Regions from separate parts of the Rhizobium sp. CB3171 genome, predicted to be linked through region 2. Evidence: riboswitches for the same ligand, from Rfam matches in the RefSeq annotation. Region 2 holds a riboswitch; each other region holds the start of a gene.

Region 1 (9,687 bases), on a different replicon from region 2:
GCGCAGAGGTCCCTTTGAAGAAGCGAAGCTGCTTTATGAGGATCTGACGCCGCCACCAGATGAGACAAAACGTCTCACTCCCTTCGAGCAGGCGCTCCGCGCGCCGGGCAGCGGACGGCCGACGAAACGCGACCGGCGAGCTATAGACCGGCTGACCTCCGAGGATGATTAGAAAACTCTGCTCGAACTCCATGATTTTGGGACTGTTTATCCCTTGAAATTGGCCGGCAAAGTCGATACCTCACGGTCAACCCGCTGGTAACCGGCCGGTCGGCATGCCTGCGCATAGCGCATACGCCTGTCCGCCGGCTTCCGAGGGAAAAGCGTGACGTTCCAGGTTGCGCATCCGCGGAAAACGAGAGACATCCCTGGAGTGCTTCATGACATACGTCGTGACCGACAATTGCGTTCGCTGCAAATACACCGATTGCGTGGAAGTCTGCCCCGTCGACTGCTTCTACGAGGGTGAGAATTTTCTCGTCATTCATCCCGACGAATGCATCGATTGCGGCGTTTGCGAGCCGGAATGTCCCGCCGAGGCGATCAAGCCCGATACCGAGCCGGGCCTCGACAAGTGGCTGAAAATCAACGCGGATTATGCCTTGATCTGGCCGAATATTACGGTCAAGCGCGATCCTCTCCCGGAAGCCAAGGAAATGGACGGCGAACAGGGCAAGTTCGAGAAATATTTCTCGACCAACCCTGGTTCGGGTGACTGATTGAGGGCCGTGACAGGCCGTCGATAAAGGTGTAGTCGATAACGCTTAAAGACGAATCATTGCCGTTGGCCGCCGGAGCGGTCGACGTGGCCGTTTTGGTGTGCGTAAAGCAAATTATTGATTTAGTCAGATTTTTGTGATAGCTTCCTCACACTGATCCACTGCGGCATTTCGCGTGCCCCAAACCATCACGAAAGCAAGTAACAAATCCGTACGCGGTTTCCTTGACATATCAACGTTTTGAGTTGTCGGGTCTGGGATCGCGATGAACGGATTTCTTTTTGCACGCGTCTGGCTGGACCAGGATGAAGTCACCCCGACGGTGCTTCCGTCTCAACCGGGCCTGACTGACCCGGCCCCGGCTCATGCTGGGTGCGTAACAGGGAGTTTTTGAAAAGAATGACGATCCAGCAGAAAAAACCTTCAGCAGCACGCCATGGCTTCAAGACCGGCGAATCGATCGTATACCCCGCTCACGGTGTTGGTACGATTACCGCGATTGAAGAGCAAGAAGTCGCAGGCATGAAGCTTGAGCTTTTTGTAATCGACTTCGAAAAAGACAAGATGCGTCTGAAGGTGCCCGTGGCCAAGGCCATGAGCATCGGAATGCGTAAGCTTTCCGAGACTGATTTCGTCGATCGGGCGCTTAAGGTTGTTCAGGGCAAGGCTCGCGTCAAGCGTACCATGTGGTCGCGCCGCGCCCAGGAATATGATGCCAAGATCAATTCCGGCGATCTGATCTCAATTGCCGAAGTGGTTCGCGATCTCTATCGCGCCGAGAACCAGCCGGAGCAGTCCTACTCCGAACGTCAGCTCTATGAAGCTGCGCTCGATCGCATGGCGCGCGAAATCGCCGCCGTCAACAAGATGTCCGAGACCGAGGCCGTTCGCCTCGTCGAAGTCAATCTGAACAAGGGCCCGAAGCGCGGCAAGGTCGTCGAAGAAGACGATTCCCAGGACGAAGCCGCATAAGGCCGGAAGCTCACATACCACGTCAAAAACCCGGCCTTCGAGCCGGGTTTTTTCTTTGGAACCTTTTTTGGTCTGATGCGTTTAGGTTTCGTATTTGCGGCTGGTGCGCGCTTTCTCGTTATCAGAGTTTCTCGCCCAGCCGTTTCCCTTAACGTTCACGAGGACCGGACCCCATGCGTTTTGATTGGAAATTTCCCGGCGATCGGAAGTCATTTCCTTCGCCAGGTCATTTCGGAGAAGCCGAATTAGACCCGTAACACCGATCGTCGGATATCCGGAGATCGGCCTCCAATTGCATTCCATTCATAGATTTTCACCCGCGCAGCGATGTCGGGAAGCGATGTTTGCTGTCTTTTCCGTTGACCGTAGCACAGAGACGATTTTGGGGCAGGATTAGGGGATATGCATATGAAGAATATGTCTGCAGATCGGCGTATGATTAAGATCGCGATGGCCGCTCCCTATCTCGGCCGGGACGAAGAGCACGACCTCGCCATCCGCTGGAAGGATCACGACGACCGCGGCGCTCGCAACAAGATCGCCACAGCCCACATGCGCCTCGTTATTTCGATGGCGGGCAAATTCCGCAATTTCGGCTTGCCGATGAGCGACCTTGTACAGGAAGGCTATGTAGGTCTCCTAGAGGCGGCGGCAAGGTTCGAACCGGAACGGGAAGTACGATTCTCGACCTACGCAAGCTGGTGGATCCGCGCTTCGATTCAGGATTATATCCTGCGCAACTGGTCGATCGTGCGCGGAGGCACGAGCTCGGCGCAGAAGGCGCTGTTCTTCAATCTTCGCCGCTTGCGGGCCAAGCTCGCCCGGGGCAATACCGGCGTTACGGTGCAGTCGATCCATGAAGAAATCGCCGTCGCCCTCGGCGTCAGCCTTGCCGATGTGCAGACCATGGATGCGCGCCTCTCCAGCAATGATGCATCCTTGCAGGCGCCGTCGATTTCCGGTGACGCCGAAAGCGCCGAGCGCATGGATTTCCTGATCAGCGACGAGCCTCTGCCCGACGAACAGGTCTCCAACATGATCGATGGTGAGCGCCGCCGAGTCTGGCTGGCTTCCGCCTTGAAGCACCTCAACGAGCGTGAAATGAAGATCATCCGCGCCCGTCGCCTGGTGGAGGATGGTGCGACGCTGGAGGAGCTGGGCGCTGATCTCGGCATTTCCAAGGAACGCGTACGTCAGATCGAAAGCCGCGCCATGGAAAAACTCCGCAGCGCTCTGGTCGACGCCGATCCGCGTATGGCGAGTTACGCTTGATAAAAACCTTCTCCCCATGGGGGAAGGATCAGGTGCCAGCAAAAAGGCAGCTTTTCTCGATAACGCCCTCAAGCCGCGCTGTGCGCGGCCTTTTCGTGCTGGGGCGAAGATGCGCGATCCAATTATTCGGAAATAATCTTGACCCTGTCGCCGGGCGCGACGTTTGCGCCCGTTGGCAGGGCGTTGATCAGTTTGAAGAGATCGAGTTTGCGGTCGGTGCCCATCATGCGGGCGGCGAGCGTGGTGATATTATCGCCTGCCTTGACCGTCACGACGCGCACGCGCAGCGGCTTCAGTGATGAGGCTTCCTCCGGCGTCATGTGCCGGAAGCTTGAGCGAAGCACGTCGGCCGTCTGCTGCAAGGCGGTCGTGTTGCCTTTTGGCACGGCCGTCAGGAAGCGGAAGATTTGCGAGCGGTCGCGGATGACGGTGACGTCGAAATCCCAGCGATCGGCCGAGGCGCGCGCGGTGGCCGCCTCCATGCCGTTGACGGTGATGGCCCGGATGGTCGAGGGATCGAGACCGGTGACCCAGCCGCTGGAAATATAATTCGTCAGGTTCTGATTCTGATTGTCCGCTACGCCGTCGAAGCGGACGGCGATATCGCCGGGGCCGGTCGCCATGACCGCCTCGACCTTGTTGTCGATGTGGAAATCGGGCGGGACATCGAAGCGAATGCCGAGACCGCCGTGCAGGAAGGTCTGGCCACGCACATAGCCTTCTTCCGGGCTGTCGCCATAAAGCAGGCCGTCGATGCCGTTGAGGTAATAATCGCGGCCGGCATCGCCGACCTTACCTTCCTCGCCGAATTCACGGGCATGCATCTTGGCAAGATCGATGCGCTGCGGCGTGCTCGGATGGCTCGATAAGAAGTCGAGGCTCTGGTCTGCGTCGGAATTAGCCGTCATGAAATGGCTGTAGTCTTCCATCGCATTGAGGAAGCGGGCTGCCGCATAGGGATCGTAGCCGGCCTGGCCAAGCGTGCGGATGCCGATCTCGTCGGCCTGAAGCTCCTGCTGGCGAGAGAAGGCGGCAAGGCGCAGCTTGCCGCGGGCGAGGGCTTGCTTGCCGGCAAGATCGCTCGACAGAACTTCGGAGACAACGCGGCTGGCGATGACTTCAGCCTCTTCTCGCTTCTGGCGCTCGATACCGTGATTGGCGGTGACGTGCGCCATTTCATGCGACAGCACGGCGGCGACTTCCGAGGCATCGTTGGCAAGCGCCAACAGGCCGCGCGTGACGTAGAGATAGCCGCCGGGCAGCGCGAAGGCATTGATCGACGGCGAATTCAGAATGGTGATGCGATAGGATTGCTGCGGATTTTCCGACACGCTGGTCAGTGCGCCGGCGATGCGGGCGACCAGGCGCTCGGTCCTGGCATCCTTATACTCGCCGCCATAGCTCGCCAGAATGCGCGGATGCTCGCGGGCGCCCATCTGCGCGCGCGGATCGTTCTTCTGTACTTCGGAAACGATCTGCGGGCTGGACGATGGCGAAACATTCGGCTGGTAGGATTGATCCAGCACCGACTGACAGCCGTTGAGCACCGCCGCGGCAATGAGGACGGGGGCCAAGCGGCGCGCGTGGGCCGCGACAGTCCTGCTGATCCTTCGTCCTGCGTAGTCGCTCTGCTTCAGTGCCTGTGTCCCACTCATCTTACTGCCATGCCGGCCGGACGCCGAACCCGGTTGATCATGACTAGGCAGATCATCGCCGCGTTTCGTCAAAGGTTGCATCCACTCCGATCGGACCTGAGTTCGTCCGGGTGGTCTCTGCCCTTTGCTGTAGCCGATTTCGGCAGCAGTTGCATAGCGAGACTCCGTTTAAATGTGGCAGCGTTGTATTTTGGCAAGCATATGCCAGGACTTTCAGCCGTCCGCCGCGACGAAATTAAGGCAAAACCGGCAGCAAAATGCTGCGTCGCATTCAATGTTGCAAAAATGTGGTCAGTGCCGGAATGCCGTCTTGCGTCAAAAAACGCTCGATGGGAGCTGAAAGCGGAACGGTTCCGCCATCGATGAAGACGGCATGATCGGCAAGACGGCGAACTTCAGCCGGGTCGTGCGAGACGATCAGCACCGTATTGCCAGTTTCGCGGTGAAGCTCGGACAAAAGCTCCGCCATGCCGGAGCGCAGGCCGGGATCGAGCGCGGCGAAGGGCTCGTCGAGCAGCAGGATCGGCTTGTCGCGCACCAGCGCCCGTGCGAAGGCCGCACGTTGGCGCTCGCCGCCGGAAAGGGTGCCGGGCTTGCGTCTGTCGAAGCCGGCAAGCCCAACGCGTGTCAGGGCTCCCGAAATCCTTTGCCGGTCGTCCACCGAGAGTTTCAGCGACGGGCTGATGCCAAGCCCGACATTGGTGAAGAGATCGAGATGGGCGAAGAGGTTGTTATCCTGGAAAACTAGCGATACCGGCCGCTCGAAGGGATGCAGCCTAGTGACATCCTGCCCGGCAAGCATGATGCGGCCACGGTCGGGCGTCTCGAAGCCGGCGAGCAGATTGAGGAAGGTGGATTTGCCCGATCCGGACGGGCCGGTAATAGCGATGATCCGGCCTTGCGGCAGTTCGCAATCGAAGCGGAAATCATGGGTGCCGAGCCGCAATTCGACCCCGGTCATTGTGATGCCCCGTTGTCCCGTGCGCTGATTATCGGTCATTCCGCCTGCCTTCGTCCTCATGCCTGCCTTGACCGGCCGTGCCGGCGACAGTCAGGAGTAGACATATCAGCCCCAGAATGAAAGCAAGTCCGTCCGCATCGTTGGTGCGATAGCTGCCGAGCTTGCTGTAGACCAGCCAAGGCAGTGTCACCAGGCTATCGGAGCCGAAGAGAGCGACGGCGCCGAGATCGCCGAGCGACAGCGCCATGGCGAAGGAGAGCGCCGTAAAAAGCGGCTTGCGCAGGCCGGGCCAGTCCACTAGCCGCAACCGCGCGAGGCCCTGAAGACCGAGGCTTGCGGCCAAACGTTCCGTGCGGCGACGATGGACAGCATGGGCCGGTTCGATGACGCGGATGACAAAGGGAAGCGCCATCAGGGCGTTGATGGCGACGATCAGAAGCGCCGCAAATCGGGCGGGATCGCCAAACAGCCTCAGCGCCAGGAACCATCCGGTCGCCAGCACGATCGGCGGCACCAGCAAGACGAGGGAGGACGTGCCGCTCAAGGCGAAGGCGAGGGCGCCCAGGCCCGGCGCTTTCCGGCGTTCGGCCGCTATCGCCGCGCGGGCGCGGATGATGGCGAAGGAGATGAGGACCGCCAAAATGCCGGCGGCAAGCGCGATTGTGAGGCTGGTCAAGGCCGCCTGCAGGAAGATCGCCTGGCTGACGAGCCTCAGAAGATCTGCCTTGAGGCCGGTGACGACCACCGAGGCGAGCGGCAGGCCGATGAATAGGGTGGCGAGCAGGAGCAGCGTGCTGTCGGCCAGTTTGGCGGCGGGCACTGTTCCATCGATGCGCCGCACGGCGCGGCCTGCCGTCAGCCCGTGATCGTCCGGCGCTGGAAGCAAGGCCATGGCGCCGAGAATGGCGGCGGTCACCACGATTTGCAGAAGGGACAGGGCTACGGCGCGGCCGGGATCGAAATCAAAGCGCAATGCTTGATAGATCGCCACCTCGAGCGTGGTCGCGGCCGGGCCGCCACCGAGGATCAGCACCAGCGTGAAGCTGGTGGCACAGAGCATGAAGATCAGGCCGGCGATGCCGGGAATGAGGCCGCGCAGCACCGGCCATTCGATGAAACGAAAGACGGAGGCGGGGCGCATGCCGAGGCCACCGGCCATTAGCCAATATTCCGCCGGCACGCGTTCCAGCCCGGCGAGCATCAGGCGGGCGGCGAGCGGCAGGTTGAAGAAGACGTGCGCCAGCAGGATGCCCGTCAGCCCGTAGATGCTGACCGGCTGCGCCAGGCCGAGCCCCGTCAATAGCTGGTTGAGAACGCCCTGACGCCCCCATATGCCGAGCAGGCCCAGCGCGCCGATCAGCACCGGCAGGCCCATGGGAACGGCCATCAGGCGGATGAGCCAGAGCCGGCCGGGAAAGCGAGGCTGCCGCGCCAGCGCGCGGGCGACCGGAATGGCGAGGGCGACAGAAAGTAGGGTGGACAGCGTTGCCTGCAGCAGGGTGAAGCGCAGCACGCGCAGAAGATAGGGATCGGTGAGCGGATTGCCGTCGGCGGATTCGATGCCGGCGGCAAGCAGGGTGACGATGGCAAGGCCGATGAAAAACACGATACCGGCGAGGCTGAAGGCCCCGCCGGCGATGGCATGTCTTTTCTCCGGCGCCGTCAGCAGCATCTCGGCATCAATTGGTGCTGGTGGCGGCCAGCCATTCGTCGATCCAGGCCTTGCGGTTCTTTTCGACCACATCGGGGCTCATCAGGAAGGTCTTTGACGGGACGACCAGCTTGCTGAAGGCATCTGGCAGCGGCTCGGACGTCGCCGAGACCGGCATCATCCAGTTATTGGTCGGGATGGTGTCCTGAAAGCCGGGCGAAACCATGAACTTCAGGAAGTCGCGGGCAAGCTCCTTGTTCGCCGACGACTTGATCGGGCCGGCAACTTCGATCTGGATGTAGTGGCCCTCGGAGAAGGCGGCCGCCTGATAGCGGTCGGTCTTGTCTACGACCATATGATAGGCCGGCGACGTCGTATAGGAGAGCACCATCGGTGCCTCGCCCTTGGTGAAGAGGTCATAGGCTTCCGACCAGCCGGGGGTGACGGTCAGGATGCGGCCCTTGAGCTTCGTCCAGGCATCGGCCGCCTTGTCGCCATAGACCGACTTGACCCAGAGCAGCAGGCCGAGGCCCGGCGTCGAGGTGCGGGGGTCCTCGATGACGATCTTCTGCGACGGATCGCCCTCGACCAGATCCTTCAGGCTCTTTGGCGGATTCTTGACCACCTGCGTATCGTAGACGACGGCGAAATGGCCGTAGTCATAGGGGACGAAGACGTCGTCTTTGAAATCGCCCGGAACCTTCAGGCCTGATGTGTCGATGCCACTGGCGTCGAACAGGCCAGTGTCCTTGGCCTCGTCGACGAGGTTGGTGTCGAGGCCGAGAACGACGTCCGCTTTCGTGCCCGTGCCTTCCAGCTTCAGCCTAGAAAGCAGCGCCACGCCGTCGGTGACGCTGACGTAATTGACCGTGCAGCCGCAGGTCTTCTCGAAGGCGGCCTTGACCTTGGCGCCCGGACCCCAGTCGGCGGTGAAGCTTTCATAGGTGTAGATGGTGAGCGTCTTGTCGGCGGCTTCGGCGCCCGGGGCGGCGAAAAGCGTTGCGCCGGCGGCGAGAGCCAAGCCGGTAAACAGTGACAATAGCGATCGGTTGGGCATGACAGCGCCTCCTCGTTGGTTTCGTTTTGAACGGGAAAAGGGCGCCATGATTTTGTCACGCGTCTAATCCCTCCGCCGGTGTTAGCCGGATCAGGTTCCGCGGGTTGGCCGGTGAAAGCCTCTCAGCCAGATGTCTTCGAAAGACATAAGGCACCCCGTTAGAGCGTTGGCAGGTTTATTCCTGTGACGAAGCGATGACAAGGGGAATGATTCCCCTGTCGATTGCAGTACGTTCGTTTTACTCGGCCGCGTGCGCAGCCGCCTGGCTGTCGAGCTTCTTGGCGGCGCCGGGCAATTGCACGTTCTTCAATGAGATCGCCGTCAGCAGGCCGAGGAAACAGATGGCGGCGGCCGTCATGAACAGTGGGCTGAAGGCGCTCGCATAGGTATTGGCAACGCTTTCGCGCGTGGCGTCCGGCAGGGCCGCCATCATCTTCGGCGTCAGTTCCTCGATATTGGCGACACCGGGGATGGAAACGCCGATATTGCCGAGCTTGGCGGCGATGATGGCGCCGTAGATGGAAATGGCGATCGAGGCGCCGCCCATGCGCGAGAGCGTCACGGCGCCGGTGGCGGCACCGACGTCGCGGCTGGCTGCGGCATTCTGCACGCCAATGACCGGGACTTGTTGTGCCAGGCCGATGCCGATGCCATGCAGCAGCATCAGGGCGCCGATGAAGACGATCGGCGTGCCGGCGTGAACATGCGCCAGCGTGGCGAAGGCGATGGTGCTGCAGGCGGCGCTGGCGATGGCGAAGGGCTTGTAGCGGCCCTTCATCGAGATCAGCCGGCCGGCCGAAAGCGAACCGCAGACGATGCCGCCGGTCAACAGGATGAACAGCAGGCCCGCCATGGATGGCGACAGGCCGGTCGTCGTCTGCAGGAAGAGCGCGAAATAATTGACCATGCCGATTGCCACCGCGCCGCTGGTGACCGAGCTGATCAGCAGCAGGCCGAAGGTCGGGTTGCGGAACAGTGTCATCGGCACGATCGGCTCCGGCGCGCGACGTTCGACGAAAACCCAGGCCAGCGCACAGAGCGCGCCGAAGGCGGTGATCCCGAGGCATTGCGGCGAAAGCAATGAGCCGAAGAGCTCCGTGCCGTCAGCGGCAAGCACGATGCTGGTGGTCGTCAGCGCAAGGAGGAGCGCGCCGGCATAGTCGATCTTCGGCTTGCGGGCGGGTTTGCGGTACGGCAGCATGAAGGCGAGGCCGGCCAGAACGATAAAGCCGATCGGCAGGTTGACGAGGAAGATCGAGCGCCAGCCGAAGAGGTCGCTCATCGTGCCGCCGAGAACGGGGCCGATGGCGCCGGAAGCCATCAGCACCAGGCTGGAATAGCTCTGATAACGGGCGCGTTCCCGCGGTTCGAAGAGATCGGCGTTGACGGAGAAGATCGAG
Region 2 (9,687 bases):
TGGCTAAGAAGCGTCCGGACATATGCGGCGACAGACCCGGGTTCGACCGAGTGGCCTTTCACAAGGAGTTCAATTCCGCGGTGTTGGCGTTCTTCCGGAGGCACTTGGAGCACTAACCGGCCGATCTGATGGCCGAATTGGTCGTTGATGCTCTTGAAGCAGTTCTGGCCAGAAGTGGGGCGTCCGCTGCAGCAAAGACGCCTCTTCGTATCTAAATCGGGTCCGCGCAGACATTGGAGCGGTAGATGTCGGTCATCCCCAGCCACTGCATGGTTCTCGTTTCGGGTGCTTTGTTCAAGGTGATATCCGTGACCACCGCAGCACTGTCCGCCCCGTTCTCGAAGACGCCGGCAATGCGTTCCACGGTCAGCCCGCCGATCGCCACCAGCGGTATGCTGCCGATGCGCGCCTTCCATTCGCCGATGCGGTCGAGACCCTGCGGCGCCCAGGCCATGGCCTTGAGAATGGTGGGGTAGATCGGACCGAGCGCGATATAGTCCGGACGCGCCGCCAGCGCGATCGCCAGCTCCGCCTCGTCATGCGTCGAAAGTCCCAGTTTCAAGCCTGCCTCGCGGATGGCGCCAAGATCGGCCACCGCCAGATCCTCCTGGCCGAGATGGATGAAATCGCAGCCTTCCTCGATGGCAAGTTGCCAGTAGTCATTGATGATCAACTGGCATGCGTGGGCAGCGCAGACCGCCTTTGCCTGGCGGATGTCTGCCCGTATCTCGGCCAGAGTGCGATCCTTGATGCGCAGTTGCACCAGTTTGACACCCAGTGGCACCAGCCTTTCGATCCATGCGGCACTGTCAACGATCAGGTAGAATGGATCGAGCTTCATGCGAAAACCGCCTTTCCGATTACGGGTGTCGAAGGCACTGCCATGTCGCGCGGCTCCAGCATACCGGCACCGAACGCCTGCCTGCCGGCGTCGATCGCCTTGGCGAAGGCTTCCGCCATTGCGGCAGGGTCGCCGGCGCCGGCAACCGCGGTGTTCAGCAGTACGGCATCGAAGCCGAGCTCCATGACAACAGCAGCATGCGAAGGTCGGCCGATACCGGCGTCCACGATCAACGGCACGTCGGGAAAATGTGCCCGCAGAGATCGAAGTGCGGAAAGATTGAGCGGTCCTGCCGCAGAACCAATCGGCGCGCACCAGGGCATCAGCACCCGGCATCCGGCTTCGAGCAGACGTTCGGCGACGACCAGATCGTCCGTCGTATAGGGAAAGACCTCGAAACCCTCACCGATCAGAATGCGCGCCGCCTCGACGAGTGCAAAGACATCCGGCTGCAGCGTATCGTGGTTGCCGATCACCTCCAGCTTGATCCAGTTGGTTCGAAACACTTCGCGGGCCATCTTGGCGGTCAGCACCGCCTCCGATACGCCATGGCAGCCGGCCGTGTTGGGAAGAACGCGAACGTCGAGCGCGCGGATCATGTCGAAGAATGCGCCACCGTTGCGACCGCCGACCGCTTCGCGGCGCAACGATACGGTGACGATCTCGGTCCCTGATCGCTTGACCGCTTCGGCGAGGACTGCTGGCGAGGGATAGCGCGCGGTGCCGAGAAGAAGTCGCGACCCGATTTGGCTTCCGTAGAGATCGAGCATGGTCAGCCTCCTTGCATGGGTGTCAGGATCTCGATCCTGTCGTTGTCGACCAGAATATGTCCGTCGCGATCCTCGCGATGAACGAGTTCGCCGTTGACGGCGGTTGCCAGCCAGTCGCCTTCGTAGTCGAGGGCGGCCAAAAGCTGCGAAAGCGTCGTGGCGGCGATCGTCTGCGCTTCGCCATTAATGATCAGGTGCATTGGAAACTCCTTTGCGTCGTCCGTTCGGAAAAGACGAGATCGGCGGCTTCTGCCGCCATTGTCGGCGCCAGCAGAAAACCGTGGCGATAAAGACCGTTGAGGTATGTGACCTTGCCTTCCCGCATTACTCGCGGAAAATTGTCGGGGAGGGCAGGGCGGATGCCGGCGCCGGTTTCGACGATAGTGGCATCCGCAAAGGCTGGATGCAGCGCATAGGCTGCGTTCAGCAGTTCCATCATCGAGCGCGCAGTGATCGGGCCGTCGAATTCGGTCTCGATCATCGTCGCGCCGACCATAAACAGGCCCTTGCCGCGGGGGACGATATACACGGGAAAGCGCGGATGCAGCAGGCGAACGGGCCGGGCGAGCGTAACCTCCTCTGTATGCAGATAGAGCATTTCGCCACGCACGCCGCGCAGATTGCGACTTTGCCCGATGCGGGCAGCACCGGTGCAATCAACGATATCGGAGAAATCGTCTTCGCTCACATCTTCGTCGGTAAAGACGACGCCCTCTGCCGACAACAGCTCTTTCAACGCGCGCAGCGCCTGGCGAGGATCCAGATGAGCTTCACGCTGAAAGAACAGGCCATGTCTGAAGCGAGTGGCGAGAGTGGGTTCGAGTGCAGCAATGTCGTCCTCTTCCACCCATTGATAGCAGGTCGTGCGGCTGGCAAATCGCCTCAGCTCTCCATGGTCGCGGGTCGATGCGACGACCAGCGTTCCGTTGCGGACGACCTTGCCCGGCAGAATCGCTTCCCACCGGTCGGCGGCATCGAGGCCGCGTTTAAGCACGGTCTCAGCGGCGCTTTCGCGCTCGCACCAAGGCGCGAGCATGCCGCCGGCGAGCCAGGAAGCAGCGCGAGCGAAGTTTGGGTGCGGGTCGAAAACGATCACTTTCGCACCACGGGCGTGCAATTCGCGTGCGACCGTGAGGCCGGCGACGCCGGCCCCCTTCACAAGGACACGCATGTCAGTCTGCCTTATGGGCTGGGGTGTCGATCGGCATATAGAGATCGCCGCCCTCACGGTATTTCGCCGCCATCGCGTCCAGCCCCTCCTTCTGCGCTTCGGCGCGGATATCGTGCGAAATCCGCATGGAGCAGAATTTCGGGCCGCACATCGAGCAGAAATGCGCAACCTTGTGGGCTTCCTTTGGCAAGGTTTCGTCATGGAAGCTGCGGGCGGTGTCAGGATCGAGCGACAGGTTGAACTGGTCTTCCCAACGGAACTCGAAGCGGGCGCGCGACAATGCATCGTCGCGCACCTGCGCGGCCGGGTGCCCCTTGGCAAGGTCGGCAGCATGGGCGGCGATCTTGTAGGTGATGACACCTGTTTTGACGTCATTGCGATCGGGCAGGCCGAGATGTTCCTTCGGGGTGACGTAGCAGAGCATGGCCGTGCCGAACCAGCCAATCATGGCAGCGCCGATGCCCGAGGTGATATGATCGTAGCCCGGCGCGATATCGGTCGTCAGCGGCCCGAGCGTATAGAAAGGCGCCTCGCCACAAACGGCGAGCTGCTTGTCCATGTTTTCCTTGATCTTGTGCATCGGCACGTGACCGGGGCCCTCGATCATCACCTGGCAATCCTTCGCCCAGGCGATCTTCGTTAGCTCGCCGAGCGTTTCGAGTTCGGCAAATTGCGCCGCGTCGTTGGCATCGGCGATCGAGCCGGGGCGCAGGCCGTCGCCGAGCGAGAAGGAGACGTCATAGGCGCGGCAGATATCGCAGATTTCCTCGAAATGTTCGTAGAGGAAGCTCTCGCGATGATGGTGAAGACACCACTTGGCCATGATCGAGCCGCCGCGCGAGACGATGCCGGTCACGCGATTGACGGTGAGTGGGATGTAATGCAGCCGTACGCCGGCATGGATAGTGAAATAATCGACGCCCTGTTCGGCCTGCTCGATCAGCGTATCGCGATAGATTTCCCAGGTGAGGTCTTCGGCGATGCCGCCGACCTTTTCCAGCGCCTGATACAGCGGCACCGTGCCGATCGGCAGCGGCGAATTGCGGATGATCCATTCTCGGATATTGTGGATGTTGCGGCCGGTCGAAAGGTCCATGACGGTATCGGCGCCCCATCGGGCAGCCCAGACCATCTTCTCGACTTCCTCCGCCATCGATGACGTGACGGCGGAGTTGCCGATATTGGCGTTGATCTTCACCAGAAAATTCCGGCCGATGATCATCGGTTCGCTTTCGGGGTGATTGATGTTGGCCGGGATGATCGCCCTGCCGGCGGCGACTTCCTGGCGGACGAATTCCGGTGTGACATGATCCGGAATATGAGCGCCGAAGCTCTCGCCGTCGCGAATCAGTGCTTCGGCGTTGGCCTTGCGGCCGAGGTTTTCGCGAATGGCGATGAACTCCATCTCCGGCGTAATGATACCGGCCCGTGCATAGGCGAGCTGGGTGACGGCTTTACCATCCCTGGCACGTAGCGGCCGGCGTCGCCCTGGGAATTCCGGCGTGAGCCGTTCGCCGCTGACAAAGCCGTTGTCCTCGGGGCGGACATGGCGGCCCACATAGGATTCGACATCGCCGCGGGCGAGCACCCAGTCACGGCGCAGTTGGGGCAGGCCCTGCTCGATGCGGATCTCGGCGCCCTCTATCGTGTAGGGACCGGAGGAATCATAGACGACGACAGGCGGCTCGCCTGCGGTCGGATGGACGCTGATCTCGCGCATCGGTACGCGGATATCGCTATGGATATCTCCAGAAATATGGATCTTCCGCGATGCCGGCATCGGGCCAGTCGTGACGGTCGGGGTAAGATTCTTTGCGGCAATGGTCATGGTTTGAGGCTCCAAATTGCAGTTGGAGACCCAGTCAATCAGCCGGAATGATGGAAAGACGCCGGCACGGATTCCACGCATGAATCCAAAGCCTTCGAGCGCTTGCACCGTCCCTACGCCAGTATGAACTGGATCAGGTTCAACGGGTCACTGCGCCCACAATCGGCAAAGCCGTATTGTTCAGCAGTATCTCAGCCCCTTGCCGGGACCCCCCTGGTGAATGTCGGTGATCGTAAAGGGCCGCTGCTAATGATGTCAAGCTCGCTCTCGTTGCGGCTCAGACGTCGAGCGATATCTCTGTCCCGAGCCTGGCTGATGAAAGATGTCCCTATTGGCGGTTACAGGAGGAAATTGGCTTGACTGATTTGCTCAACCATTCTTAATAAACTGATCTGCTGGACCAACCAGTGGACCGGAGGGTGTGATGGACGAAAGTCCGATCTTAACCGAGGTGCCGAATATCGCGCGTGGTCTCGCCCGCCGGACGGCGCGTGACGTTATCGCTCAGAAGCTGATGGTCCTGATAGCAACCAACATGTTGCGGCCGGGCGACGAGTTGCCGGGCGAGCGCGAACTGGCAAGCGTTCTCCATGTCAGCCGCGAAACGGTGCGCGGCGCCATCCAGACCCTGGCCGCGCAGGGTATCATCGCGGTTTCGCATGGCAGCCGCAGCCGCATTTGCAAGGTCGACCTCAGCCACATCACGGTGACGATCGCCTCTCCCAACGCAATCGACAGCTACGATCTGGAGTCGGTTCACGCGGCCCGTCTCCATGTCGAGCTCAAGGTCGTCGGGGATGCTGCCGAACGGATCGACGATGCGACGCTGGCAAAGTTGCAGGCTCTTCTGGAGGCGCAGCGGCTTGGCGGAGACGATGTGATGCGTTTCCTCATTTGCGACCGCGAATTCCACGTTGCGATCTATCGCGCCGGTGGAAACCCGCTGCTCGCCGACTTTGTCACTGACCTATACACCTACATGATGAATTACCGCCGCAACGCCATGTCCAAGCCGGGCGCTATCGAAGCGAGCTACGACGATCATCTATCGATCTACGAGGCTCTCGCACGGCATGACCGCGATGCCGTCGTCGACGCGTTCCGGCATCATCTGACGCGTATTTACGAAACGACCAAGGTTCTGCTGGCGACCGGCAATACCGGCAATACGGTTTGAGCCGCTGAGCATGAGGAGATCTGGCTGATATGCATGTGATGGTTATCGGGGCGGCTGGCATGATCGGCCGCAAGCTGGTGGAGAAGATTGGTCTGCAGGCAGATGTGCTTGGCCGCGGGATCGACAGGTTGACGCTTGTCGACGTTGTTCCGCCGCCGGTTCCGGCCGCGCTTGTATCCGTTTCCACGGCGATGACGGCCGATCTTTCTGATCCCGCGAGTGCCACCAAGCTTTCCGGCTTGCGGCCGGATATGATCTTTCATCTGGCGGCGATCGTATCCGGCGAGGCCGAGGCGGATTTCGATAAGGGCTACCACACCAATCTCGATGGCACGCGCTCGCTCTTCGAGGCCATCCGGCACGAGGGGCTGAAGGAGCCCTATAACCCCCGCGTCATCTTTGCCTCGTCGATCGCTGTTTTCGGCCAACCCTTTCCGGAGAAGATCGGCGATGATTTCTTCACGACCCCCCTGACGAGCTACGGTACGCAGAAGGCGATCTGCGAACTGCTGCTTGCCGATTATTCGAGGCGCGGCATCTTCGACGGCATCGGCATTCGCCTTCCGACAATCTGCATCCGCCCCGGCAAGCCCAACAAGGCCGCCTCCGGCTTCTTCTCGAACATTCTGCGCGAGCCTCTTGTCAATCAGGAAGCCGTGCTGCCGGTGGACGAGAATGTCCGACACTGGTTTGCCAGCCCACGCTCCGCGGTCGGCTTCTTCATCCATGCCGCACGCATCGACAGCAGCGAGATCGGACCGCGCCGAAATCTCACCATGCCCGGGCTGTCCGCACTTGTCGGCGAGGAGATCGAGGCTCTGCGCCGCGTCGCCGGCGAAAAGGCTGTCAAACTCATCCGCCGTGAGATCGACCCCACAATCCGCTCGATTGTTTCCGGATGGGCGACGGATTTCGATGCGCGGCGGGCAACGGCGCTCGGCTTCAGGGCGGAAACCAATTTCGATGAGATCATAAGGATCCACATCGATGATGAACTTGGAGGGAAAATCTGAGATGGCGCAGCCCGCAATCGCACCAAAAACCCAGATCGCCCTTGTCACCGGCGGAGGTACCGGCATCGGCCGCAGCATCGCCAAAGCGCTGAGCGCTGAAGGTTATACCGTTGTCCTCACCGGGCGCCGTCATGATGTGCTGGAAAAGGCAGCCAGCGAACTCGCCGCCGAGACTGGCGGCACGATGCGGGCGATTGTCTGCGATATCGGGGCTCCTGAACAGGTCGCTGACCTCTTCGGCAAGATCAAATCCGAATTCGGCCGGCTCGATCTTCTCGTCAACAATGCCGGCAGCGGTGCGCCTGCGATACCGCTCGAAGAGCTCACCTTCGACCAGTGGAACGGCGTGGTCGCGGCCAACCTCACCGGCGCGTTTCTTTGCACGCAGCAGGCTTTCAAACTGATGAAGTCGCAGGTGCCTCACGGCGGCCGCATCATCAACAACGGGTCGATTTCGGCGACAACGCCCCGGCCAAATTCCGCCCCCTATACCGCGACCAAGCATGCGATCACCGGCCTTACGAAATCGACCGCGCTCGACGGACGCCCATTCGATATCGCTTGCGGCCAGATCGATATCGGCAATGCCGCAACGGACATGACCGCGAGGATGAGTTCCGGTGTGCTGCAGGCGAACGGAGAAATTGCCACCGAACCGACGATTTCCGCCGAGCATGTCGCTCGCGCGGTCGTCTACATGGCAAGCCTTCCGCTGGAGGCAAACGTCCTGACCATGACCGTGATGGCGACAAAGATGCCGCTCGTCGGAAGGGGATAGGACGTCGAAATTGAATTGGTTGGCGTTCTGGCGGTGAATGTCTCGGAGGAGGAGATGACCGGCAGGGCCAAGGAAGTGACAAGTTCTGGGAGGGACTTTTATGGCAGGTGTCGAGTTTGTCGATGTCAGGAAATCATTCGGGGCGTTCCCGGTTATCAAGGGCGTGAATATCGAGATTGCCGACGGGGAGTTCGTGATCCTGGTCGGACCGTCGGGATGCGGAAAATCCACGCTTCTGAGAATGCTTGCCGGCCTCGAGAACATTTCCGCCGGCGAGATCCGTATCGGCAATCGTGCCGTCAACGGTGTAGCGCCGGGTGACCGCGACATAGCCATGGTCTTTCAGAATTATGCGCTCTATCCGCATATGTCGGTGGCGCAGAACATGGCTTTCTCGCTGATGCTTAAGCGCGCGCCGAAAGCCGACATGGATATGCGTGTCAAGAAGGCTGCGGAAATCCTGGGCCTTACCAAACTTCTCGACCGCTATCCCCGCCAGCTTTCCGGCGGCCAGCGCCAGCGTGTCGCCATGGGCCGGGCGATCGTGCGCGATCCGCAGGTCTTCCTTTTCGACGAACCGCTTTCTAACCTCGATGCCAAGCTCCGGGTCGCCATGCGCGCGGAGATCAAGGAGCTTCATCAACGTCTCGGCACCACGACCGTTTACGTCACGCATGATCAGATCGAGGCCATGACGATGGCCGATAAGATCGTCGTCATGCATGACGGCGTCGTCGAGCAGGTGGGAAAGCCGCTGGATCTCTACGACACGCCTGCCAATCTTTTCGTCGCGGGCTTCATCGGTTCGCCGGCGATGAACATGATCAAAGGCCGCCTCGATGCGGAGAATGGCAGCCGGTTCATCGCGTCGGACGGAACTGTCCTGCCGGTGGCAAATCCGCCCGCTGGCGCAAAGGGCCGGGATCTCGTCTATGGGCTGCGTCCGGAATACATCGCGCTCGACGCCAACGGTCTGCCGGCGGAAATCATCGTGATCGAGCCGACCGGGTATGAAACGCAGATGACCGTCAGGTTTGGCGGCAGTGATGTCAACTGCATCTTCCGGGAACGGATCAATGCCCGACCCGGCGATACGCTGCGCGTTTCCATCGACGCGCCGCATGTCCATCTATTCGACGCCGAAAGCGGTCGGAGATTGACGATCTGATACCGCTTCGGCGGGAAGCAGGAAAAAGAGGAGTTTTCCTGCTCGCCCGTCGGTGCGGAAATATCCGGCAAGGTCGGAGGTGATGGTCGTCGTCCACCACACGGGAAGGTGGGCGCCGGGGGGATTTGCTCCCGTTTTCAAAGGAGGAGTATCATGACATTCAAGAGACGTGACTTTCTTGCCGCATCCGCGGCCGCGGCCGGCATCGCTGGCCTTGCGCCGCTCGGCATTCGCCCATCTTTCGCCCAGACCGAACCCAGCTACACGCCCGAAAAGGGCGCAAGTCTCAGGCTTCTTCGTTGGACACCCTTCGTCAAGGGCGACGAGGATGCCTGGCTTGCCAATACCAAGAAGTTCACGGAGGCAACGGGCGTCGAGGTTCGTGTCGACAAAGAAAGCTGGGAAGACATCCGACCGAAGGCCGCTGTCGCCGCCAATGTCGGTTCCGGTCCCGACATGGTGATGTGCTGGTTCGACGATGCTCATCAGTATCCTGACAAACTCGTCGACCTGACCGAACTCGGCAACTATCTCGGCAATAAATACGGCGGCTGGTATGACGGCGTGCGCGGTTACGCAACCCGCGGCGACAAGTTCATCGCCATGCCGTTGACGGCGATCGGCAATGCCGTCGTTTATCGCGACAGCTACGTAAAGGCGGCGGGCTTCAGCGAATTCCCCAAGGATACCGCGGGGTTCCTGGAGCTTTGCAAGGCAATGAAGGCGAAAGGCACGCCGGCCGGCTTCCCGCACGGCAAGGCCGTCGGCGATGGCAACAATTATGCCCATTGGCTGCTTTGGAGCCATGGCGGCAAGATGGTGGACGAAGGCGGCAAGGTGACTATCAACAGCCCTGAAACGCTGGCGGCCATCCACTATGCGATGGATCTCTATGCGACCTTCATTCCCGGTACGGAAAGCTGGCAGGACATCAACAACAA
Region 3 (9,687 bases), 710 kb from region 2:
GAGCCGGCGCAGCCCAGAGCCTAGAACAAGATGCCCGTAAGACCAGACCTGGAAGGACCGAGAGGAGCAATATGACCTCAGCGATCTCCATGACGAATATAAATATTCTCTTATAAGCTGTATATTTGTTCAGCTAACATTCATTTAGCGGAAGGCAAATAAACAATCGCCGCAACGCCTTGCGGTTGATTGAGGCTCGGCTGCTGACAGCTCACGAGGCAGGCGGCCGGGCCTCTCAAGTCCCTGAACGGCACGGATAACTCGCATGCGGCTGCTTCTCGCTTTGATTGACTGGCTCTCGGAGCGACGCCGGAAGCGGGCGGAGCAGGAGACCGTTCACTATTCCGCCGATGATCCATGGGTGCTCCGGCAGATCGAAGCGTTCGAGCGAGAATTGAAGCAATAAAGCGCACCAGTGAAATGCGGACGTAGAGCCGGACGTTTTCCTCCGGATCGACCGATATTGATAATGACTTGGACCTCACACGAGTCATCCCACTGGCGATAGGGATCTTGTCGTGGTGACGAGCGTCTTATTCGCGCTCCCCGCGGACACTCCAGTAAAATACGTCGAGCTTGTGGCTGGGAGTTGCGCCTTGGAACGTATCACCGAAAGCCTTGTCGAGGATGGAGGGGTTGAAGACGACCTTTTGTGAAAGAAACTCAAAAAAACTGGCGACCAGCAACTGACGCGCGGTACCGCTGTCGTCATTCTCGGGCCGAGCCTTCCCGAAGACTGCGTAGCGATCGTTAGTATAAGTCCTCGTGCCGTTGTCATATGCGCATCCCGGGATCATCTTGACGTTTTCGGTAATGATTTCGAGATCACCCACGAAATAATGAAAATCGTCATGGCAGAATGCGTTTGCCGCGGCCGTATAGCCGCTGTAGGACTTGACCCTATTTTCAGTACCTTCCCCGCACAAAGGCTTTGAATCCGGATTCAGCGGATCGCCGCGCAAGTAATCGATTAGCGCGTCTTCGAATTTGGGAAGCTCATGCGCAATCAGAAGCGCGTTGATTCCCTCATTCTGGGCTGTCGTCCCACCTACAAGACCGATTAATGGCTTTTTGGGGTAGGAACAGATTTTATCCGGCGGATCCTCCCCCTTGCGTGTAATGTAGCTTATCCCGGTCAAAAAGAGCGGCGCAGAAACCATGAAGCCGTTGCGCCGTTCATTGGTGATCGTTGCCGGATCGCAGAGTATGTCAAACTTCACGCCAAGGTCGAGGAAACGCGAATCGTTTATCGGGGAAATAGTGTTGTTCGTGGTGGCGTCTTTGCCTGCAACGGTGGCCGCACCTGCTGAAGCTTCTTTTTCACGCGCCTCGTCAATGTCGTAGATGCCGATGTCATTGAAGGTCAATTCGCCTGGCTTTGCGTCCAGTATCATCTCGGCGAGGGCGGCATCACATATTCGCACCATGTAGCCCGTATAACCGGCTCGCTCCAACGGACCGCGTGCCGCATCGGATGCCTTCTCGCCGGGCAGGCTCGACCTATAAGAAAATGGCCGGGCATCGCTTCGGACCCCGATGCAAAGCTGCGTCTTCTCGTTGCATGTCGTGACTGGCGGTTGCTGGGGAGGCTCGGCTTCCGCGACCCCTCCCGCAATAAAGGCAAAACACGCAAAAAGCGAACTGAGCAGTGCAGTATTCATTGATCGCCCCCTTAGTTCAGTTTCTATTTCGCGTCGTCGTCTCCAGCCTCCGTAATCTCAAGCATAACGGCAAATGTCAGAAGAAATAGAAATGGAACGAAGCAAAAAATAAACGTGTCTCTCGTTTGTTGAGAGAACAAAGCGGCTTTTGGTGCTGAGGGAAGTGCAGATCCATAGGTCAGGAAAATCGCAAGCCACATATATCCCGCATATACTGCAGAGAAAATAATACTGATTAATACTGTCCAAAAAACACTGAGATGTCTGTGCTTATCCATAATAACGAGGGCCGCGAATGAGAGGATCAACCCGGCCCCAAAATGAAGGGCAAAAAATTCTCCCGATTGTTCGAATAAAAAGATGATTTGCGTTTGTGTCAGATGAAAATTTACGGCCCATGCCAACTTAGCAAAGTTGACCGCAGCCGACGCAAAAACTGCGATAAGCCCCGACAGCAAGGACATGCCAAGCAGCGTTAGGAACGGAAATTGATAGAATTTCCAGTCCGTTCGCCATGATTGTTGCTCGATGCGCACCTCGCGCGCGACGAGCACAAAGAAAACGCTCAAGAGAACCAGAAGTCCCGAATGAAGAGTATCCCAGGCTGTCGTTTCGATGAAAATGGGCCGTTGCGTAAGATTATATCGGCGAATGGCTTCCTTCGTCTTGCAATCGGCGTCAGTTGGGGAACAAACAGGTTGGGCGATGGTATCCTTAGTATTTAATTTATCATTGTTCGCGCCTGCATTGTTGTTTGCTCTCACTTGATTAGCAATTTCGTTCTCTAAGACGCGTGTTTGTTCGCTATACACGCCCGAATCACTTTGCACTTTCCAGTCACGCCACTGGTTGTAAATGAGAAAAGTCGCGATCGCGCCAAGGACCAAGCCAACCATCATGCTGATCGCGAACGAGTTTTGTTCGGCGTTATATTTTTCCTGGATTCGCTTTATGGTTTTTTCCATCGGGCTCAGAGGTCTTGTTTCTTCTTTCCTTTGAGACTTCTGACCGAGTTTCGGAGGGCGCCTGCGGAGCAAGCCGCTTTGGCTGAAGACAGACCGGTTATTGCGCACAAATAAGACGGCGAACACTGCCATCGTATTCGATCGCGCGATCGCCGCTTCGCGCTGGAGATTCGAAAGCGCGTCCCATATTTCATGTATATCGGGCTTTGCGGCTCCGTCTTCGCCGCCGGATTGAAGCTTCTTTTGTAAAGCAGCTATGAGGTCATGCAAGGCGGTGAGCTGCCCATCGAGTTTGTTCGACAGTGCTTCCAGCTCAGACATTTGATATAAGCGGGAAGTACAGCATTCGATTATTCGCGTTTGTAGCGACCGAGAGATAGTCAATCGTGGCCAACGATGACTCAATCTCCGCTATTTTCCTGCTTAAACCGATACTACTCTTGATTGATTCAGTCGCGTCGCGAAAACTTGTGACCAACAATCCCGGTTGATCTCTTAGGAACTCCTCATAGTCCACGCTGCGTAGACTCTCTATGACCCTGTAGACGCCCCGGGGGATGCCGGCCATCCGATGAGCAAGACTTCTCATCGTCGCTTCGATGGGTTTGACAGCGCCAATCGACAGGAATGAAATTAAGAGGGCAGAAACGAAGATGGGTTTGCCGTAGCTCGTCGCAGACAGTACCGACGGGTCACTTGCGGGCAACAGGACGTTGTCGGTTGCACCGATTTCGCTTCTGGCCTTGCTCGCGCTCAATAACAGGTCATACACCTCTGCCGACCCCAAGACCACGGCGTAGACGATAAGGTATAAGGCAGCATAGAAGGTGAAACCGGCGATAATCTCGCCGGTCGTGCAGAGGTTCCTGACCTCGACTTCTTTGAGAATCGGGTGCAGCGAGAATGGATGGTCGCCGGTTTGCGAGTTGAAATTCCGAAATGCCTCGATCAGCAGCGTCACCGCTCCGGCTGCAATGGCGCCCGCGTAGATCAAATCGTTCATCGCCAGGCGTCCGAGGTCTATCTCTCAGGGGCAGTTTTGAGCTGATGAATTGCAGGGACCAGCGGCCATTGCTCGGTTCTCGTCAACGACGACAAAACCAGCAATTCCAAAAGCGAGGACACTCATCATCAATAAGAACTTGATCATGTGTTCACTCTTTTAATGGTGGTGATTTTTAATTATATCGCACTTAAAACTTGCGTCAACTGCGTGGCAAAGGACGTATGTTCGCCTGTTAGTCGACATATGTCGCCGTTCAGCTTTATGGCCAAAGCTCGTAGAAGTGCTGGACCGGCCCATGACCGGTGCCGACGGTGAGCGTTTGGGCCGCCGCAACCGCGCCCGCAAGATAATGCTTGGCGGTGGCAACAGCTTCCGTCAGTGTCGAACCCTTTGCAATCTCCGCCGCCAAGGCGCTGGACAGCGTGCAGCCGGTTCCATGCGTATTCTTGGTTGGCATGCGACCGGCTTCGAACCAGGTCAGCCCCTCCGGGCTTGCGAGAACATCAGGGCTTTCATTGCCGGCAAGATGCCCGCCCTTGACCAGAACGGCCAGCGGGCCGAGCTTTGCTAAGCTTTCTGCCTGCCGCGCCATCGTCTCGCGATTTTCGGCAACGGGTTCGTGCAGAAGCGCCGCCGCTTCCGGCAGATTGGGCGTCAGCAGCGTGGCCAGGGGAAGAAGCTGGTTGGTCAGGACGTCGACGGCATCCGCGGCAAGCAGCGCTGCACCGCCCTTGGCGATCATGACGGGGTCCAGCACGATCGGCACGCCTCGATGGGGAGCGAGCGCATCGGCAACGGCTTCGGCGATTGCCGCATTGGCAATCATGCCGATCTTGACGGCATCGACGCGTATATCGGCAAAGATCGCCTTGATCTGATCGGCGACGAACTGCGGAGGAACGGGGTGAACGCCGGAAACGCCTTGCGTGTTCTGGGCCGTCAACGCGGTCAGCGCCGCCATGCCGTAGATGCCGCGTGCCGAAAATGTCTTCAGGTCGGCTTGAATGCCGGCGCCGCCGGAGGGGTCGGAGCCGGCGATGGAGAGGACGTTTCGGATCATGGGCGTGCCTTTCTGATCCAGCCGGTAGACAACGCACCGGAGATTGCGGCGAATTCGCCGACCTCCGTTTCGGCAAACGCCGTCGCGACCAAGTTGGTGATGCATTGCACCAGTGGAGGGTTTGTCCGCATGGCCGTCAGCAGCGCGCCGGGAGTGGTTTTATCTTGCATATCGCCCCTTTCGGGCGGGGCGAGACGCGAAGGGGACAACGACAAGAGCACGCCGAGACCCCGAGCGACTCCCTCCGCCAGCATTATCTGGTTCAGGTTCAAAGGGTGCTTCTCAGCCCATCACGCGACGGGCGCCCCTGTCTCTCATCACCGTCTTTTTCGCAGAGAAAGACCGCCCTGTCACCAGCAAATCGCAGTATCGAGATGACCGAGCTTCCGCAGCGTTGAATGTCTCTAGTGGTGGTGGCCCGCCTCCGGCCCGTGTTTTGGCTTTCTGATGAACAAGGCCGCCGCGATCGCTCCCAGCGAGATGATCGCCCCACAGAGAAATGCCGCCTTAATGCCGCCGGTCGTTGCCGTAAGGATACTGGCGCCGCTGGCGGAGAGGCTGGTGGACCGGAGCGTCATGATCGCGACAAACAGCGCGGTGCCGGCGGCTCCGGCGACTTGCTGGGTCGCACCGAGCATGGCGCTGCCATGCGAATAGAGGTTTGGCGGTAGCGATCCCAGGCTGACGGTGAATAGCGGCGTGAACATCAGCGCAAGACCGATGCTGAGCACGATATGGGCGATCAGCAGCATCCAAAACGGCGTATCCTGCTGAATGAAAACCAGTCCGCCCATCACCATGCTGAGCATGATGGCTCCCGGAATGATCAACGGCGCAGGACCATGTTTGTCGAACAGGCGCCCGACGGTCGGCGCGCAAAGGCCCATGATCAGCCCGCCGGGCAGCAACAGCAGTCCGGTTTGCAGCGTCGACAATCCCAGCACGTTTTGCAGATAGATGGGCAGCAAGATGAAGACGCCGAACATCGACATCATCAGAATGGCCATCATGGCAGCAGCGATCGTGAAGGTTTTTGTGGTCAAGGTGCGCAGATCGAGCAGCGCTCTATCCTGTTTCTGCAAATGCAACTGACGCAGTACGAAAACCGCGATGACGACAGCGCCGGTCAGGAGCGGAATCCATGGCGACACCACCGGCGCGCGAAGTGCTGCGTCGCCGAGCCCGCTGAGGCCGTAGACGAAACCGCCGAAACCGATGGCTGAGAGGATGATCGAAAAGATATCGATCGGCGCGGTGGTTGGAACCGTCACGTTCTTCATCCGCAAGGCGCCAAGCGTCAATGCGCCCAACGCGATCGGCAAGACCAGGAGGAACAGCCAGCGCCATTCGAGCGCCGAAAGGATGAGGCCGGAAATGGTGGGCCCGATGGCCGGCGCCACGGAAATGACGACCGAGATATTACCCATGGTCCTGCCGCGGGAGTCCGGCGGCACCAAGGTCATCACTGTCGTCATCAGCAGTGGCATCATGATCGCCGTGCCCGAGGCTTGCACGATCCGCCCGAGAACAAGCGCCGCGAAACCCGGCGCCAGCGCCGAGATCAGCGTACCGGCGCTGAAGAGCGACATGGCGAGAATGAATACTGGCCGGGTGTTGAGCCGTTGCAGCAGGTATCCGGTGATCGGGATGACGACGGCCATGGTCAGCATGAAGGCCGTGGTCAACCACTGAGCGGCACTCGCGGTGATATCGAGATCCGCCATCAGATGGGGGAGCGCAACACCCATGATGGTTTCGTTGAGAATGACGACAAAAGCCGACACCAGCAGCAGGGCTATAACGAGTTTGTTGCGGGCACTATGGTCTTCCACGGTGGGAATATCCTGTTCCACATCGGCAAAAGTCTGGCTTTCGGTCGTCATGGTGCTGCCTTGAGTTTGAATTCAGAAGGGCAATCGAATTGCCTGGAACGGTGAACCGCTTGGCGCTTTCCCGATTATGACGAACGGCCGCGTGAGATTACGACACGTGCAGCGAATTATTTTTGCGCCATTGATTGTCTGAGCAACGCGCGCCTGCAATTCTTGCCGGTTGCTCACCGGCAAGAATGCTAATGGGCTGACAAAGGTCAACCCTAAAGATGTTTCGGTTGGCCTGGTCCGGAGAGAGAATTTGAAGTGACAGAATGGGCCGCCTTCAGACCCATGCGCTACTTGCATGGGTGCAGTGAAGCCTTGGCGCTGCAATAACCGAGGGTGCCGTATTATATACCTCTCATCGAAGCAAAGGGGAGCGCCACGGACGGCAGCTCGGCTTCGAATGCCCGAAGAAAGGGGATCATCATGAACGTAGCACGCTCTTTCAACAACTGGCGGAAGTATCGTCAAACGGTCGCCGAACTGGGCCGTATGTCCACGCGCGAACTGGATGACCTCGGTATCGGCCGCGGCGACATCCGCAACATCGCTCGTGGCGCGGTTGCTCGCTAACGGCTCATAAACGCCATAACTTCGACTTTTCGTCAGCGCCTGCTTCCTCCCGAGCGGGCGCTTTTGTTTTGCGCACGCTGTCGGCGGTTTCCCGCATTTTCAATGTAAGTCGATGCTAATGGAGCATCCCGCTTTTCGCATAACGCATGCCTGCCCTGCAAAGAAATGCCTATGAACTGAGCAAATCTGCGATATGATCTTGGTTATCGAAGCGATGCACCTCCTCCCGCATCCCTTCGTGATGTAGGCGCCCTTATCCTCCTCCCAAGGTCGTCTGCGGGAACAGTAGCACTCCTCCTCCCAGCTACTGTTCGGTTCTTTTCGAAAGCCTGCCGCACCTCCTCCCGCGGCAGGCTTTTTCGTTTGGAGCTTCGGCAACAGCAGGGAGAGTTGATCGATTCTCGATGTTGTCATGAGGCTCAATGAGCTTTTCGCCGTAGAGGGGCCGCGCCTGCGCTTGCCGGATGACCCATTCGTGCGGAAAATATCGAGCAATCGTTGGTGCCGCCATCTGCGTCCCATCGGCAAGTCAGCTTCGCTCCATCTTATTTGTCCTAATGTTCCGTGCCCGAAATCATCCTGCGGGCCTCGTGCAGATCGCGGCGCTTGACGCGTTTCGATCTCAGGACTGTGAGAGGAATGTTTCCGCATGCTGAAGACCTTTGACGACTACGCCCCCGGCCTTGCCCCGAACGGCAAAATGGCTGAGACCGCAGGCGCGCCGTTAAAGCCGTCCGGCAAGGACAAGGATGCGCTTCTCACCTGCCTGATTTCCGGTGGGGACGAGAGATTGGAGTGCGACGCTGCAACCGGTCTCAACATGTATGGTTACGGGCCATCGCCCCGGCCGCAGGATCTGGCCTTCGGCTCCTCGACGGCATCGACCATTTCCGCACCGGCTTTCGCGGCGGTCGGCGCTTATTATGCTGATCTTTTGCGGGAGATGGAAACGCGGGCTGCGACCGACATCTACGCGCGGGATATCGCGCGGATGCGGACGAAACTGCTGCATCTGCTTGGCCTCGATCAAGGCTCAGGGCCTTCGCGGGTGGATGCCGTCATGGCGACGTCAGGCACCGATATCCATCTTTTCGCTGCGGAGCTGCTGGCGCGCCAGGACGATCGGACCTTGATGACCATCACGCTGATGGGCAACGAGACCGGGAGCGGGGTGATGACTGCCGCAGCCGGGCGTCACTTCATGAGCCGCGTCAGCAGCAATAGGCCCGTCGCCAAGGGTGAGGAACTAAGCCCGGGACATGCCACGCGAAATACGACGGTCGCGGTGCGCAATCCGGATGGCACGTTGCGGAGCGAAGAAGAGATAGAATTGGAATTGAGGGGGTTGATCGAGCTTGCCCGCGCGGCAGAACTCAGATGCCTTTTGGTCGTCACGGATGTTTCCAAGACCAGCCTGCTGGCGCCAGGCCTCGAAACGGTCTTTCGCCTGAAAGCGCGCTTCGGCGCTATGCTCGATATCATGATCGATGCCTGCCAGTTTCGCGTCTCCGGGGCAACGATCCGTGCCTATCTGGCCCATGATTTCCTTGTGGCCGTCACCGGCTCCAAATTCCTGGCCGGTCCGATTTTCAGCGGGGCGCTGCTGTGTCCGCCTCGGATGTCGGATCGCTTGAAACAGCGGCCTTTGTCTCCGGCTTTTGCCGATTATTGCGCGAAAGCGGATTGGCCGGAAGGCTGGGTGGCCCGGGACGCGTTGCCAGATCACGCCAATTTCGGCCTCTTGCTGCGATGGAAGGCGGCGCTGTTGGAACTGGAGCGCTTCGTTGGCATGCCTGAGCAAAAGGTGATTTCGGTGCTGAACACTTTTGCAGAGGCGGTCGGAGAGCGGCTGAAGCACGATAGCGCCTTCGAACTGCTCGATAGCCGGCCGATAGACCGGAAGAGCCTGTGGGGCGACTCGCACGCCCCGCGCTGGGATGAAATACCTTCGATCTTCTCATTCTATCTGCGCAATCCCCATCAGGACGGCATCCTGACGGCGACGGAGATGGCCGCGGTGTACAAGAACCTTGCCGTCGAGCAGAACGGCCTTACACCGGTGCGTCTCGGTCAGCCCGTTCGCTGCGCCGATTTCGGTGACATGCCCGCCAGTGCCTTGAGGATATGCCTGAGTGCGCCGTTGATCGTGCGGGCTTGTGAGAGTGCCGATGCGCTTGATGAGCTCATCTCACAGGCAATGACGGTCCTAGATCGAACGGCTGACATGGCCGCGCAATTGGCATCCCAGCCGAGCATGGCCCGCACGTCAGGCGTCCAAGCCTAGCATCCCACCGAAGCGGCGACAGCAGGGCATCTCAGGCGGCGGCACTATGTTCGCCCCTGGCCGCCGTCCATACCTCACGCGCCGCATCGGCGTTCATGGCGGCGATGGCGATGCCGACGATCAGGTCCGGCCAGGCGGAATTCCAGAGAAATGCGGTCACGAGACCTGCCGCAATGATGGCGACATTGGCGAGCGTGTCGTTGCGAGCCGATAAAAACGCTGCCCGGGTTAGGCTGCCGCCATGCGCGCGAAAACGGGCTA

What was found. A riboswitch is a leader RNA that binds a small molecule or an ion and turns the genes downstream of it on or off. The one in region 2 is predicted to bind thiamine pyrophosphate.
Region 1: it holds a riboswitch for thiamine pyrophosphate, as region 2 does, so the genes downstream of both, thiB (thiamine ABC transporter substrate binding subunit) here and thiC (phosphomethylpyrimidine synthase ThiC) in region 2, are expected to answer to the same signal.
Region 3: it holds a riboswitch for thiamine pyrophosphate, as region 2 does, so the genes downstream of both, QA648_RS26005 (hydroxyethylthiazole kinase) here and thiC (phosphomethylpyrimidine synthase ThiC) in region 2, are expected to answer to the same signal.

The regions. Positions count from the first base shown of each region.
Region 1 covers NZ_CP121652.1:3,345,201-3,354,887, reverse strand. The annotation lists gene QA648_RS16320 (RNA-binding S4 domain-containing protein) at 1-172, shown strand, start outside; gene fdxA (ferredoxin FdxA) at 381-719, shown strand; gene QA648_RS16310 (CarD family transcriptional regulator) at 1,119-1,691, shown strand; gene QA648_RS16305 (RNA polymerase factor sigma-32) at 2,100-2,963, shown strand; gene QA648_RS16300 (M48 family metalloprotease) at 3,086-4,618, opposite strand; gene QA648_RS16295 (ATP-binding cassette domain-containing protein) at 4,890-5,618, opposite strand; gene thiP (thiamine/thiamine pyrophosphate ABC transporter permease ThiP) at 5,608-7,251, opposite strand; gene thiB (thiamine ABC transporter substrate binding subunit) at 7,259-8,287, opposite strand; TPP riboswitch at 8,338-8,455, opposite strand; gene QA648_RS16280 (MDR family MFS transporter) at 8,526-9,687, opposite strand, start outside.
Region 2 covers NZ_CP121653.1:2,147,990-2,157,676, reverse strand. The annotation lists gene QA648_RS29140 (CocE/NonD family hydrolase) at 1-116, shown strand, start outside; gene QA648_RS29135 (thiamine phosphate synthase) at 212-841, opposite strand; gene QA648_RS29130 (thiazole synthase) at 838-1,611, opposite strand; gene thiS (sulfur carrier protein ThiS) at 1,614-1,811, opposite strand; gene thiO (glycine oxidase ThiO) at 1,802-2,782, opposite strand; gene thiC (phosphomethylpyrimidine synthase ThiC) at 2,784-4,610, opposite strand; TPP riboswitch at 4,703-4,835, opposite strand; gene QA648_RS29110 (FadR/GntR family transcriptional regulator) at 5,035-5,787, shown strand; gene denD (D-erythronate dehydrogenase) at 5,817-6,800, shown strand; gene QA648_RS29100 (SDR family oxidoreductase) at 6,802-7,578, shown strand; gene ugpC (sn-glycerol-3-phosphate ABC transporter ATP-binding protein UgpC) at 7,679-8,746, shown strand; gene QA648_RS29090 (ABC transporter substrate-binding protein) at 8,900-9,687, shown strand, end outside.
Region 3 covers NZ_CP121653.1:1,435,325-1,445,011, reverse strand. The annotation lists gene QA648_RS26035 (DMT family transporter) at 1-40, shown strand, start outside; gene QA648_RS26030 (hypothetical protein) at 266-406, shown strand; gene QA648_RS26025 (transporter substrate-binding domain-containing protein) at 534-1,661, opposite strand; gene QA648_RS26020 (hypothetical protein) at 1,685-2,947, opposite strand; gene QA648_RS26015 (hypothetical protein) at 2,940-3,629, opposite strand; gene thiD (bifunctional hydroxymethylpyrimidine kinase/phosphomethylpyrimidine kinase) at 3,892-4,692, opposite strand; partial or broken gene QA648_RS26005 (hydroxyethylthiazole kinase) at 4,779-4,862, opposite strand; TPP riboswitch at 4,915-5,011, opposite strand; gene QA648_RS26000 (DHA2 family efflux MFS transporter permease subunit) at 5,097-6,575, opposite strand; gene QA648_RS25995 (DUF1127 domain-containing protein) at 6,996-7,142, shown strand; gene QA648_RS25990 (hypothetical protein) at 7,792-9,426, shown strand; gene QA648_RS25985 (cation transporter) at 9,458-9,687, opposite strand, start outside.